4 regions of the Alcanivorax sp. UBA3183 genome follow, and region 4 is predicted to be linked to each of the others. Evidence: predicted binding sites of a transcription regulator. Region 4 holds the regulator's gene; each other region holds the start of a gene.
What was found. Region 4 encodes sigma-54, which starts transcription at its own class of promoters, with help from an activator protein. Its sites were predicted from a motif close to TGGCACNNNNNTTGCTNT; they were not measured.
Positions count from the first base shown of each region.

Region 1: a site for sigma-54 is predicted at 1,526-1,543, ahead of glnA (glutamate--ammonia ligase). Genes of this name have one in related genera too.
Region 2: a site for sigma-54 is predicted at 1,556-1,573, ahead of B3Q33_RS14595 (putative urea ABC transporter substrate-binding protein). Genes of this name have one in related genera too.
Region 3: a site for sigma-54 is predicted at 1,834-1,851, ahead of B3Q33_RS02435 (ANTAR domain-containing response regulator). Genes of this name have one in related genera too.

Region 1 covers NZ_DEXN01000012.1:55,192-58,397, forward strand. The annotation lists gene B3Q33_RS04935 (tRNA (5-methylaminomethyl-2-thiouridylate)-methyltransferase) at 1-1,027, shown strand, start outside; gene B3Q33_RS04940 (sulfurtransferase TusA family protein) at 1,178-1,429, shown strand; gene glnA (glutamate--ammonia ligase) at 1,659-3,065, shown strand; gene B3Q33_RS04950 (hypothetical protein) at 3,155-3,206, shown strand, end outside.
Region 2 covers NZ_DEXN01000047.1:14,628-17,833, reverse strand. The annotation lists gene B3Q33_RS14600 (ABC transporter permease) at 1-149, opposite strand, end outside; gene B3Q33_RS14595 (putative urea ABC transporter substrate-binding protein) at 234-1,298, opposite strand; guanidine-I (ykkC/yxkD leader) riboswitch at 1,355-1,497, opposite strand; gene B3Q33_RS14590 (dienelactone hydrolase family protein) at 1,684-2,469, opposite strand; gene B3Q33_RS14585 (hypothetical protein) at 2,483-2,797, opposite strand; gene B3Q33_RS14580 (glutathione peroxidase) at 2,876-3,206, opposite strand, start outside.
Region 3 covers NZ_DEXN01000006.1:223,993-227,198, forward strand. The annotation lists gene B3Q33_RS02425 (ABC transporter ATP-binding protein) at 1-413, shown strand, start outside; gene B3Q33_RS02430 (alginate export family protein) at 541-1,719, shown strand; gene B3Q33_RS02435 (ANTAR domain-containing response regulator) at 1,892-2,479, shown strand; gene B3Q33_RS02440 (hypothetical protein) at 2,517-2,666, shown strand; gene B3Q33_RS02445 (CmpA/NrtA family ABC transporter substrate-binding protein) at 2,663-3,206, shown strand, end outside.
Region 4 covers NZ_DEXN01000017.1:100,829-104,034, forward strand. The annotation lists gene lptB (LPS export ABC transporter ATP-binding protein) at 1-464, shown strand, start outside; gene B3Q33_RS07910 (RNA polymerase factor sigma-54) at 728-2,194, shown strand; gene hpf (ribosome hibernation-promoting factor, HPF/YfiA family) at 2,234-2,536, shown strand; gene ptsN (PTS IIA-like nitrogen regulatory protein PtsN) at 2,553-3,026, shown strand; gene rapZ (RNase adapter RapZ) at 3,124-3,206, shown strand, end outside.

The DNA.
Region 1 (3,206 bases), on a different contig from region 4:
GGACTCCATGCTGGCCGTGAAAGTCATGCAGGAACAGGGCATCGAGGTGGAAGGCGTGAATTTCTACACTGGCTTCTGCGTGGAGGGGCATACTCATGCCATCCGCAAGAAAGACAAGGACAAGGAAAAGCGCAATAACGCCCTGTGGGTTGCCGAGCAGTTGGGTATCAAGATGCACATCATCGATATCTCCGAGGAGTATAAGGATGTGGTGCTCAATCCCAGGCACGGTTACGGGGCGCACCTGAATCCTTGTCTGGATTGCAAGATCTTCATGGTCAATCAGGCCACTCTGATGATTAACAAGGCCCGGGAACTGGCTGGGGATCGCGGGTTTGATTTTATTGTGACCGGTGAAGTGATCGGCCAGCGTCCGAAAAGCCAGCGCAAGGCAACCATGCCGATTATCAGCGCGGAATCCGGCGCGGACGAGCGTCTGCTGCGGCCGCTATGCGCGAAGAACTTGCCAGCTACCCTGCCCGAACGTGAGGGCTGGGTAGACCGGGAATCCCTGCACGATTTTTCCGGCCGCAGCCGTAAGCCGCAAATGGCCCTGGCCAAGAAGTTCGGGCTGGATGACTTTGCCCAGCCTGCCGGTGGTTGCTGCTTTCTTACCGACGAATCCTATTCCAACAAGTTGGCGGATCTGTGGAAGGCCCGCAACGAGCGTCGCTACGAGCTTGATGACATCATGCTGTTAAAGGTGGGGCGTCATATACGTCCGCAGCCCCATTTAAAGCTGATCATCAGCCGGGAGGAAGGCGAGAACCGTTTCCTGGAGGGGTATCGCTACCAGTTTACCAGCATTACCACAGTGAGCTGCCCGGGGCCTTTGGCCTTGGTGGATGGCAATTTCCAGAATGATGAGGAAATGCAGCAGGCGGCGGCGATCGTGGCCCGTTATTCCAAGGGGCGTTCGTCGGATGAGGTTACCCTGGAAGTGCGCAGCCCGGATGGTGTGGCGCGCCAGGTCACTGTAGAGCCATTTCACCCGGATGCAGTGCCGTTGGCCTGGAATGTGGGGTAAAGGCAGCTATGAGCTGTTGGCTGCGAGGAAAACAAAAAAGTGCTGCTGGGGTTGTGCTTCGTTTGGGGCGCGGCACCCTCTTTAGAAGCTAGAAGCTAGAAGCTAGAAGCTAGAAGCTAGAAGCTAGAAGCTAGAACCCAGGGACCCCTGATGACCGAAGCTGTTCATGAACTGGATGTGCGCCGCATGTTGTGCCCCATGCCGGTGATCAAGACGCAGAATAAGGTGCGCACTCTGGCCACCGGCGATTGCCTGCGTGTGGTATGCACGGACCCCGGAGCGCTAAGCGATATCCCTGCCTGGTGCCGTATCAACGGGCATCAGGTGCTGGAAACCGGCGAGGCGGGCAACGAGGTGTTTGTGGTCCTGCGGGTCGGCGAAGACAATGGTGCACTATTTTAGTGCAATAAAATGGTGCGGCGCACCACAATAATGCACTATGAGGTGCTATCTTTCCCCTGATTCTGTATTTTAGCGTCAAATGCGCTAAAAAAGGGCTGGCATGGAACTTGCCTCCCTATTGGCAAAGCAGGCCTGGTGGCCGAGAATACCGGCTCTCTGTTCTGCCCTGATGCGGGGCGGGGCCATGAGCCAGAGACAAACCCGCTGTTCCTTAGGAGGACGCACGACAATGTCTGAAAAGACCCTCAAGCTGATTAAAGAAAATGATGTGAAATGGGTGGACCTGCGCTTCACCGATAGCCGTGGTAAGGAGCAGCACGTAACCCTCCCCGTGGGCGAAATCGACGAAGATTTCTTCCAGGATGGCAAAATGTTCGATGGCTCTTCCATCGCTGGCTGGAAAGGCATCAACGAGTCCGACATGGTGATGATGCCGGACGACGAGTCTGCCGTACTGGACCCGTTCACTGATGTGGCGACCGTCAACCTGCGCTGCGACATCCTCGAGCCGTCCACCATGCAGGGTTATGAGCGTGATCCGCGTTCCGTTGCCCGTCGTGCCGAGGAATACCTGAAGTCTACCGGTATTGCTGACACCGCACTGTTCGGTCCGGAGCCGGAATTCTTCGTATTTGATTCCGTGCAGTGGAAATCCGACATGCAGGGTTCCATGTACAATATTCACTCCGAAGAAGCAGCGTGGGTATCCCACGAAGACTTCGAAGGTGGCAACATCGGTCACCGTCCGGGCGTGAAAGGCGGCTACTTCCCGGTTCCGCCGGTAGATAGCCTGCACGACCTGCGTGGCGCCATGTGTTCCGCCATGGAGCAGATGGGTCTGCAGATCGAAGTGCATCACCACGAAGTGGGTACTGCGGGCCAGTGTGAAATCGGCGTTGGCGCCAACACCCTGACTGCCAAGGCTGACGAAGTACAGATTCTCAAGTACTGCGTACACAACGTGGCTCACGCCTACGGCAAAACAGCCACCTTCATGCCCAAGCCGCTGATCGGTGATAACGGTTCCGGTATGCACGTTCACGTGTCCCTGGGTAAAGATGGCAAAAACCTGTTCGCGGGTGACGGCTATGCAGGCCTGTCCGACGAAGCGCTGTACTTCATCGGCGGCATCATCAAGCACGCCCGTGCCCTGAACGCGTTCACCAATGCGTCCACCAACGCCTACAAGCGTCTGGTGCCCGGCTTCGAAGCCCCGGTAATGCTGGCCTACTCTGCCCGTAACCGTTCTGCTTCCATCCGGATTCCGTTTGTGAACAGCGCCAAGGCGCGTCGTATCGAAGCGCGTTTCCCTGATCCGTCTGCGAACCCGTACCTGTGTTTCGCGTCTCTGCTGATGGCTGGCCTGGACGGCATCAAGAACAAGATGCACCCTGGCGATGCCATGGATAAGGATCTGTACGATCTGCCGGCAGAAGAAGCCAAGGACATCCCGACCGTGGCGCATACCCTGACCATGGCGCTGGATTGCCTGGAAGCCGATATGGACTTCCTGACCGAAGGCGACGTGTTCTCCAAGGATATGCTGGAAGGCTACATCGCCCTGAAGCGTGGTGAGGTTGAACGTCTCAACATGACCCCGCACCCGGTCGAGTTCGATATGTACTACTCCTGCTGATTTCCCCTGGGAAAGCTCGCAGAAAGAAGGCCCCCGCTAGTCGGGGGCTTTTTTTGTCTGAAGAAAGACGGTAATGCATATGGTGTTTTGTGCATTTTGCCCTTTTCATCTTTCCAGAGGCTGTTCAGAATCGAAAGAAAG
Region 2 (3,206 bases), on a different contig from region 4:
CCCATTGCCGGTAGCAATTTGTCGTTGGGGTTTTCCGTCAGGCGCGCATCGGAGGCCACCATATAGACAATCAGCAGCAGCACGAAGGGCAGCAGGCCCAGTGCCCAGGCACCGACACGTCCCGGTTGACGGTTGATCAGTTTTTTCATGGCAATTCCCGGTGATTGAATTCGCAACAGGGCGGACACCGCACGCTGGCGTGGTACGTGCCAGCGTGCGACGTGCTTGCGTTGTTACAGCTTTCCTTCGGCTGCCATGGCCATGTAATCCGGGATAAAGCGCAGCGTTACATTACTGTCGCTGCCATAGATGCCCGCCGGGGTTTCGATACCCACAAAGCCGGCGTCCGGGGCGCCTTCACCCAGCAGACCGTGCTGGAAGGAAAACTCCGCCACCTTCTGCATGGTGTCTTTCAGTGCCGGGCTGTTGACGAAGGCCACGGCCTCAGCGGGCTGGTAGAACATGCGGGTGGAATCCAGCTGGGCTTCATAGCCGGCCAGGTCGGTACCGGAGGCATTGGCCATGAAGGTACGGGCGGCCTTGCCGGCCTCATCATCGGCGGACATGGTGGCCATGATCTCGTACCAGGCACCGGTCAGCGCCTTGCCGAAATCCGGGTTGGCTTCCAGGGTGTCGGTGTTGACCACCATCAGGTCGATGATTTCACCAGGAATCTGCGCGGAGTCGAACACCTTGTGGCTGTCCGGCATGGCAGTGATTTCGCTGAACAGCGGGTTCCAGGTGGCCACGGCGGTGACGCCTTTGGTGGTGAAGGCGGAAACCAGATCCGCATCCGAGGTATTCACCACGGTCAGGTCACGCTCAGTCAGCCCCACGGTTTCCAGCGCCCGCGCCAGCAGGTAGTGGGATACCGACAGTTCCACCAGGTTGACCTGCTGGCCCTTGATGTCGGCAAGCTTGTCGGTGCCCTTGAGCACCACGCCGTCGTTACCGTTGGAGAAGTCACCCACGATCAGGGCGGTGGAATCCACGCCGCCAGCAGCGGGAATGGTCAGCGCATCCATGTTGGTCATGGCGCAGCCGTCATAGGCACCGGCGGTGTACTGGTTGATGGATTCCACGTAGTCGTTGATCTGTACTACATCAATCTCGATGTCGTACTTGTCGGCCCACTTGTCGACGATCTTCTGTTGGGCACCGTAATCCCACGGCATCCAGCCCACATAGATGGACCAGCAAATGCTGAAGGAATCTTTGGCCAGTGCGGTGACCGGCATCAGGGATGTGGACAGGACAAGTGCTGCAACGGCAGCGGTCTTACGTACGGAAAGGGTCATCTCGGACCTCCTTGGCTACGGACGATGAGGAATCCAATGACAACGCGGTCATCGTGTCCTCCCGGGCTTTTGTCCCGCCGTGTAACCTTCAGCCGCATGTGCTGCGAAACGACTGCAAGAAGGTCGACTGCTCTCGGACCAGGCATCGGCTGCACGCTGTCTGTCGGTGCAGGCGACCGGAACCCTAGCGGTCTATTGGTTCAAATTGTATTGAGTGCTTAATGGCAACGTGGCCATTCGATTCCTCTTTCTGAGATAAAGCAAAGGGGATGCCAAGTGGCGAGGCTGAGGAAAATCAGGGGGTTGGCGCAGGGGGAAAACGAATCGGGCAGAAAGATGGGCAGTGACGGGGCATTGCGTTGTGCAATGCCCCTAACTGGTGCGGTTATTCCGCGTGGGATTGATGTTCGATGAAATCCACCAGCGCTTTCCAGCTCACCTGGTCCGCATGGGCATCATAGCCCACCGGCATGTCGAAGCGTTCTGCCACCGCATCCGCCTTCGGATTGGTGAAGCTGTGCTTGACGCCCGGGAAACTGAGCAGCTGGAAGTCAGCGCCGGCCTCGGTCATTTCCTTCACGAAGCCAGTGACTTGTTCGGCGGGAATCATCGGGTCGGCCTGGCCGGTGGCGGCGAGAATACGCGCCTTGATGTCACCCGGTTGGGCTGGAGTGTCGGTGCCCAGGGTGCCATGGAAGCTGGCCACGCCGGCCAGCTCGGTGCCCATGCGGGCCTGGTTCAGTACCACGCCACCGCCAAAGCAGTAGCCGATGGCGAACAGACGGCCTGCTTCTACCTGCTGCTGTTTCAGCATCATCTTGCGGGCGGCTTCGAAGCGGGCGTTCATCTTTTCTGGCTCGGCCATGGCGGATTTCATGAAGGATTCCGCATCCTTCGGATGAGTGGCCACCTTGCCGGTGCCATACATGTCTACCGCCAGGGCGGTATAACCGGCCCGGGCCAGCATGCGGGCGCGATCGCGGGCGTAATCGTTCAGGCCCCACCATTCGTGGATCACGATTACCCCGGGCCCGGGTTTTTTCTGTTTGTCATTCAGGTACATGACCCCGGTGCCCAGATCGTCGGGCAGGGTGACCCGGGTTTCAATGATGTCGCTGAACGCGGTCTGACTCATCATAAACAGGGATACCAACAGCAGAAGCCGTTTCATTGCAGATCCTTCTTCAGTCGTGCCACACCCAGCGTAACGGTTCGCCGAAATCATCATAAATCAGCTTGCGGGTGGGGCGGTGGGTGAGTCGTTGGCGGCGGGGTTTGTGCTTGCGCGCGTCGATGGTGGCAGCCACCTGGCTCAGATCGGTGCGCTGGGGCTGGCGGGGGCCGTTGAACAGCACAGTCTGGTGCCCTTTCCCGTGCACGGGATCGGTACCACTGACGCCACGGGGGATCTCCTTGATCTCTCCGCCCTTGGACAGATAGCGCTCCATATCGCGCTCAAGCTGATGGCGTTGCTGTTCTTTGCTGCTGCGAACCTTCACAGGACTCACCGCCGGGTAATAATGGGTGACCGTTCACAATATCAGCCTCTGCCGGAGGCATCTACCTCGTTGCCCAGGTCACCGGGTCAATGCATCGCGGATGGCCGCTTCCAGCTCACCACCGCGTGGCTCCGCCGTTGCCGGGAAATGGCGAATAAGGGAGCCGTCCGCCGCTACCAGATACTTGTTGAAGTTCCAGCCCGGCGCCTGGGTGGCGGCACCAAGGGCCCGGAATACCGAGTTGGCGTTGTCGCCCTTGACCGAACTGGTGGCGGCCATGGGGAAGGTGACGCCGTAGTTCACATAACAGACTTCCGCGGTATCGGACTCGCTGTTCAACTCCTGGCGGAAGTCGTCAGAGGGGAAGCCCACCACAAGCAGGCCCTGCTCCCGGTAGGTCTGGTATAGC
Region 3 (3,206 bases), on a different contig from region 4:
TGAAACAGCGCGTGGGTATCGCCCGTGCCCTGGCCATGCAACCGCAGGTGTTGCTGATGGATGAACCCTTCGGGGCGCTGGATGCCCTGACCCGTGCTCACCTGCAGGACTCCCTGATGGATATCCATGCCCAGCTGGGCACCACGGTGATCATGATTACCCACGATGTGGACGAGGCGGTGTTGCTGTCCGATCGCATTGTGATGATGACCAATGGGCCGTCCGCCACCATCGGCGAGATTCTTGACGTCAATGTGCCGCGTCCACGGGACCGTCTGGCTCTGGCCGACGATCCCACCTTCGTCCGTTGTCGTCAGCAGGTGCTGCAATTCCTGTACGAGAAACAGCGCAAGGTGGAGCCGCTGCCCAAGCGTGCTGACGCTGAGACTGGCGCGGCTCGAAAACGGGCCTGATAACCGTTTATGACTGATTTGATTCGCCTGCTTTTTTCGCACACGGAAAAGCGGGCAGGGGGAAGGTGTGTCTGATTTCAGCACATCACTGTTTTTAATTTTGGGACGTTACATCGAGGAAAAGACCATGAAATATTCTGCCATTGCTGCCGGCGTCATCCTGTCCACGCTCGGTTTTTCGGGGACGGCTCACGCCGAAGACGATGCCTTTATCACTGCGTTGAAAGAAGGCAAGCCGCTGCTGAACCTGCGCCTGCGCCATGAGGAAGTGGATAGCGACGGTGCCGCGGAAGATGCCCAGGCACTCACCCTGCGCACCCGACTGGGCTACCAGAGCGGCACGCTGCACGGCTTTGATGTGTTGGGGGAGTTTGAAGACACCCGCATTGTCGGCAACGTGGATAACTTTGCGCCGCACATGGCCGGTTACCCGGTGATTGCTGATCCGGAAGTGACCGAGCTGAACCGCGCTGCAGTCCGTTATACCGGTAGCGACGCCCTCGATGGCCTGGTGGCCACCTATGGTCGTCAGCGCATCATTTACGACAATGCCCGCTTCGTCGGTAACGTAGGCTGGCGCCAAGATGAGCAGACTTTCGATGGCGCCAAGCTGGATTACGGCACCGGTGATTTTTCTTTCTCCACGGCCTATCTCACCCAGGTAAACGGCTTCACGCCAAAGTTCGATGCCAATGTCTCCAATTACCTGTTCAACGCCAGCTGGGCCGGGGCGCCGGGGGGATCACTCACCGCCTATGGCTACCTGCTGGAAACCGATAACGTGCCCGATTCCGATAACGACACCTATGGCCTGCGGTATGCCGGTGCCTTCGATCTGGATGCCGTAAAGCTGCTTCTCACCCTGGAAGGCGCCCAGCAAGAGGTGGAAGCCGGCGATACCGAGTACTACTTCGCCGAAGTGGGCGCAGAAATGGCCGGGGTCACCGTCAAGGTGGCGCAGGAAGTGCTGGGCTCTGATGACGGCAAGATTGCTTTCCAGACCCCGCTGGCCACCAAGCATGCCTTCAATGGCTGGGCGGACCAGTTCCTGGTAACCCCGGCGGATGGCCTGAAAGACAGCTTTGTCAGCGTCGGCACCAAGCTGGCCGGCTTCAAACTGGCGGCGGTGTATCACGACTTTCAGGCCGAAGAGGGCAGCAGTGACTACGGCACGGAAACCAACCTGCTGGTGGCCCGGCCCATCGGCAAGCACTACGTGGTGGGCCTGAAATACGCCGACTACAGCGCTGATGATTTCGGCGCCGACACACAAAAACTGTGGGCCTGGGCAGAACTGAAACTCTGAGCAAAACAGCGCCGTTTTGGCGCCGCGGAGTGCACCGCTATGGTGCGCTCCGCGAGGTCTGTTGTGGTGAATAAGGAATCGCAAAGAAAAACAGTGAGTTAATAACCCCATGACTGGCACAACCGTTGCAAACCAATCAAGTAACACTCAATCCCTGGATGCTACCGACACTATGGCCCTGAAAATCATGCTGGTGGATGACCAGCCACCGCGCGCTGCGATTCTGGAGCGTGCCCTGATCGACGAAGGGCACGAGATCCTCTGTCGTCTGACCAGTGCTGCCGGGCTGGCGGAGAAGGTGCATTCCAGTAACCCGGATGTGGTGATCGTGGACATGGACGCGCCGGACCGGGACACCCTGGAAAGCATGGCACTGGTGCAGCGGGATATGCCGCGGCCCATGGTCATGTTCTGCAACCAGGACGACGAGGATCTGATCGTGGCGGCCCTGCGTGCTGGCGTCAGTGCCTATGTGGCCGGGGAAACGGATCTGGCCCGGGTGCGTGGTGTGATGCGCGTGGCCACCGCCCGTTTCCGGGAATACCAGGCCTTGCGCGAAGAGCTGGAACAGACGCGAGAGGCATTGGCTGAACGCAAGATCATCGAACGGGCCAAGGGGTTGCTGATGCAACGCCGTCGCCTGAATGAGCAGGATGCCTACAGCACCCTGCGGCGGCAGGCCATGAATACCGGCCAGCCATTAATCCAGGTGGCCAGGTCAGTGCTGGATTATGCCGAGATGCTGAAAGCGCAGGGGTGAAAAAACCCAGGCGCCTGACGCCAGAACAGGAGCGAGCATGAGAAGAGTGAGCCCATTGAGAAAATCGCGCAGCCTGATCGAGGCACCCAGCAAAAAAGTGTGGCGCGCCACACCGGCTGACGGTGTGCAGGTGGTCAAGCGTCAGGTATCCAGCGTTCGCCGTCAGCTTGCGGAGCAAGCCCCATGAAAATTCGTATCGGCTATATGCCGCTGACCGACAGCCTGCCGCTGGTGGTGGCTCAGGAAGCGGGCTACTTCGCCGCCGAAGGGCTGGATGTGGAGCTGCAACCGGAGTGGAGCTGGGCCAGCCTGCGTGATCGTTTGCTGGTGGGGCAGCTGGATGCGGCGCCCATGCTGGCGCCCATGATGATGGCCACCTCGCTGGGGCTGGGATGCATCAAGAAACCCCTGGCTACGGCGTTCTCCATGGGGCTGAACGGCAACGGTATTACCGTGTCGCCCATGTTGTTCCAGGGGTTGTGTGCCTTGTCTGAAGGGCCCACGCCCAACGATATGGCCAGTGCCATGAACAAGCTGGTGGCGGCCCGTGCCAGCAGTGGCGAGGCGCCGTTGGTACTGGCGGTGGTGTTTCCGTTTTCCTGCCATGCCTACCAATTGCGTCACTGGCTGAGTGTGGCCGGGCTGGACCCGGATCACGACGTGAAGCTGGTGGTATTGCCGCCGTCGCAGATGGTGGATCACCTGCGCATGGGGCATATCGATGGTT
Region 4 (3,206 bases):
GCATCTTCCGCCGCCTGACCGTGGAAGAAAACATCATGGCGATCCTGGAAACCCGCAAGGAGCTCAGCAAGGCGGATCGCCACGAGCGCATGGAGAGCCTGCTCAAGGAATTCCATATCACCCATATCCGTGATTCCCTGGGCATGAGCCTGTCCGGCGGTGAACGACGTCGGGCAGAAATCGCCCGCGGTCTGGCCACCGACCCGGATTTCATCCTGCTGGATGAACCCTTCGCCGGCGTGGACCCGATTTCCGTGAACGACATCAAGGGCATCATCCGCCACCTGAAAGAGCGCGGCATCGGCGTGCTGATCACCGATCACAACGTGCGCGAAACCCTGGATATCTGTGACACCGCCTATATTGTCAGCGCCGGGCACATTATCGCCTCCGGCGACGCCGACACCATTCTCGGTAACCAGCAGGTGCGGGATGTGTACCTGGGGGCCGATTTCAGGCTGTAAACAAATTGACAGTTGATAGTGGACAGTTGACAGCTACGCGATAAAGGCACTTGGTTCTGAAGCCCTTTGAGGGCCGCGCCCGAACTTTAAACGCAGCCTCAGACATTGCAGATAAAGACAGGATTCCCCGCGACGCTGTCAACTGTCCACTATCAACTGTCAACTTTGCTCTCTAGCACACAACCATCATTGGCACAAATATTGCTTGCCTTATGCATAGGCTGTTATTCTCGTGTTTTGGGGATGACATCAGCCTGAGCAGTATGAAGCCAAGCCTACAACTACAAATCGGCCAGCAGCTGACCATGACACCGCAGCTGCAGCAGGCCATTCGCCTCTTGCAGCTATCCACGCTGGACTTGCGTCAGGAGATTCAGCAGGCAGTGGAAAGCAATCCGTTGCTGGAGCTGGCTGATGATTTCGGTGACGAATCCCTGCCTGACGCTGACGAAGAACGTCAGGACGAACAGGAGCTGGATACCGAGCGTGACGACGCTCTGGAAGAGTTCGTGGACGACGAACCCGGCATCGAAACGGAATGGGACGATGTCTATTCCGGCCAGACCAGCAGTGCCTCCAGCGCCCTCCCCGACGATGCCGACGACTGGCAACAACGCCATAGCATTGCCGGCAATCTTCAGGACCACCTGCTCTGGCAACTGAATCTGACCCCCATGAGCGATGTAGACCGCATTATCGCCATGACCATCATCGAGTCCCTGGACGATCGCGGCTACCTGACCGTCACCGTGGACGAGATCGTAGCGATGATGAACGCCCAGGATGACCTGCTCACCGAAGGCGACGAACTGGAAGCCGATGAAGTACTGGCAGTTCAGCACCGCCTGCAGCAATTCGATCCGGTAGGGGTCGCCAGCCTGGATCTGGCCGACTGCCTGCGGGTGCAGTTGCGCCAACTCCCCACAGACACTCCCTTTCTGGACTATGCCCTGGCCCTGCTGGGGCATCTCGCGCTGCTGGAAAAGCACGACTACGCCGCCCTGCGCCGGGTACTGCAGATCAGCGAAGAAAACCTGCTCGACGCGCTCTCGCTGCTGCGCACCCTGGACCCGGCACCCGGCGAACAGATCGGTGAAAGCCAGGTGGATTACGCGGTGCCGGACGTGATTGTGCGCCAGCACCAGGGACGCTGGCAGGTCAGCCTGAATGAGGAAGTGCTGCCCAAGGTCAACCTGCAGCAGCAGTACGCCTCCATGGCCCGCAAGGCCGGTGGCGAGGATGGTCAGTACCTGCGCAACTGCGTGCAGGAGGCCAAGTGGTTCATCAAGAGCCTCCAAAGCCGCCACGACACCCTGCTGAAGGTGGCCACCCGCATCGTTGAAGTTCAACAAGACTTCTTTGACTATGGCGAGGAGGCAATGAAACCGCTGGTTCTGGCCGAGATTGCTGATGCCGTCGAGATGCACGAATCGACCATCAGTCGGGTCACCAACCAGAAATACATGATGACACCCCGCGGCGTCTTTGAGCTCAAGTATTTCTTCTCCAGCCACGTGGGAACAGACGGCGGCGGTGAGTGTTCCTCCACCGCTATTCGTGCCATTATTAAGAAGCTGGTCGCTGCCGAGAATCCCCGCAAGCCGCTTAGCGACAACAAGCTGGCTAGCTTGTTGAACGAGCAGGGGATCAACGTGGCGCGCCGGACAGTCGCCAAGTATCGTGAGGCGATGAGAATACCGTCATCCAGCGCCCGCAAGCGTTTGGTGTAGGCGCCGGGACGGCCCAACGAGCAGGTAAAGGAGTCAGCCATGCAAATTAATATCAGCGGTCATCACCTGGAAATTACCGATGCTTTGCGAGCCTACGTAGGAGACAAATTCTCCCGTCTTGAACGGCATTTCGACCAGATTACCAGTGTCCAGGTGATTCTTTCTCCGGAACCCAAAACCCACAAGGCAGAATCCACCATCCATATTTCCGGGGCCGACGTCTTCGCCACCGCTGAAGCAGTGGACATGTACGCTGCCATCGACAAGCTGACGGACAAGCTCGACCGCCAGATCCTCAAACACAAGGAAAAGGCTGTCAGCCACAAGCACGGCGGCCACTGAACCCAAAGCGACAATTATGCGAGTTCGCGAACTACTCACCGAAGCACGCACCCATAGCGAGGTGCAGGCCAGCAGCAAGAAACAGCTGCTGGACCAGGTTGCGCAGCTGGCCGCGGCCGGCTGCGACAGCCTCAACGAACAGGAGGTCTTCGATGCCTTGGTAGCCCGGGAAAAGCTGGGCTCCACGGGCATCGGTGAAGGCATCGCCATTCCTCACTGCCGTCTTGGTCACTGCCAGCAACCCATCGGGCTGCTGCTGAAACTGTCTACCCCCATCGATTTCGACGCCGTTGACGGTCGTCCGGTAGATCTGGTTTTTGTGCTGCTGGTTCCCCAGGAAAACCCTGAACAGCACCTGAAAACCCTCAGCCACCTGGCTTCCCTGTTCAACGACGACGATTACCGTGACGAACTGCGATTGAGCAAGAACGATCATCACCTTTATCACACCGCCGTGGAATCCGAAGCGGAGCTGCGACTGGCATCATGAAGGAACGCAACACGCTTTCAGGCATCACCCGGGATATCCCCTCGTCTATCAATTTTGCGTGTCAACGTGCGGCAAATAGCATGCAAGCGGTGCAACCATGAAACTCACCATCATCAGCGGCCGATCCGGCTCGGGGAAAACCACCGCCCTGCAAGCCATGGAAGACCAGAACTACTACTG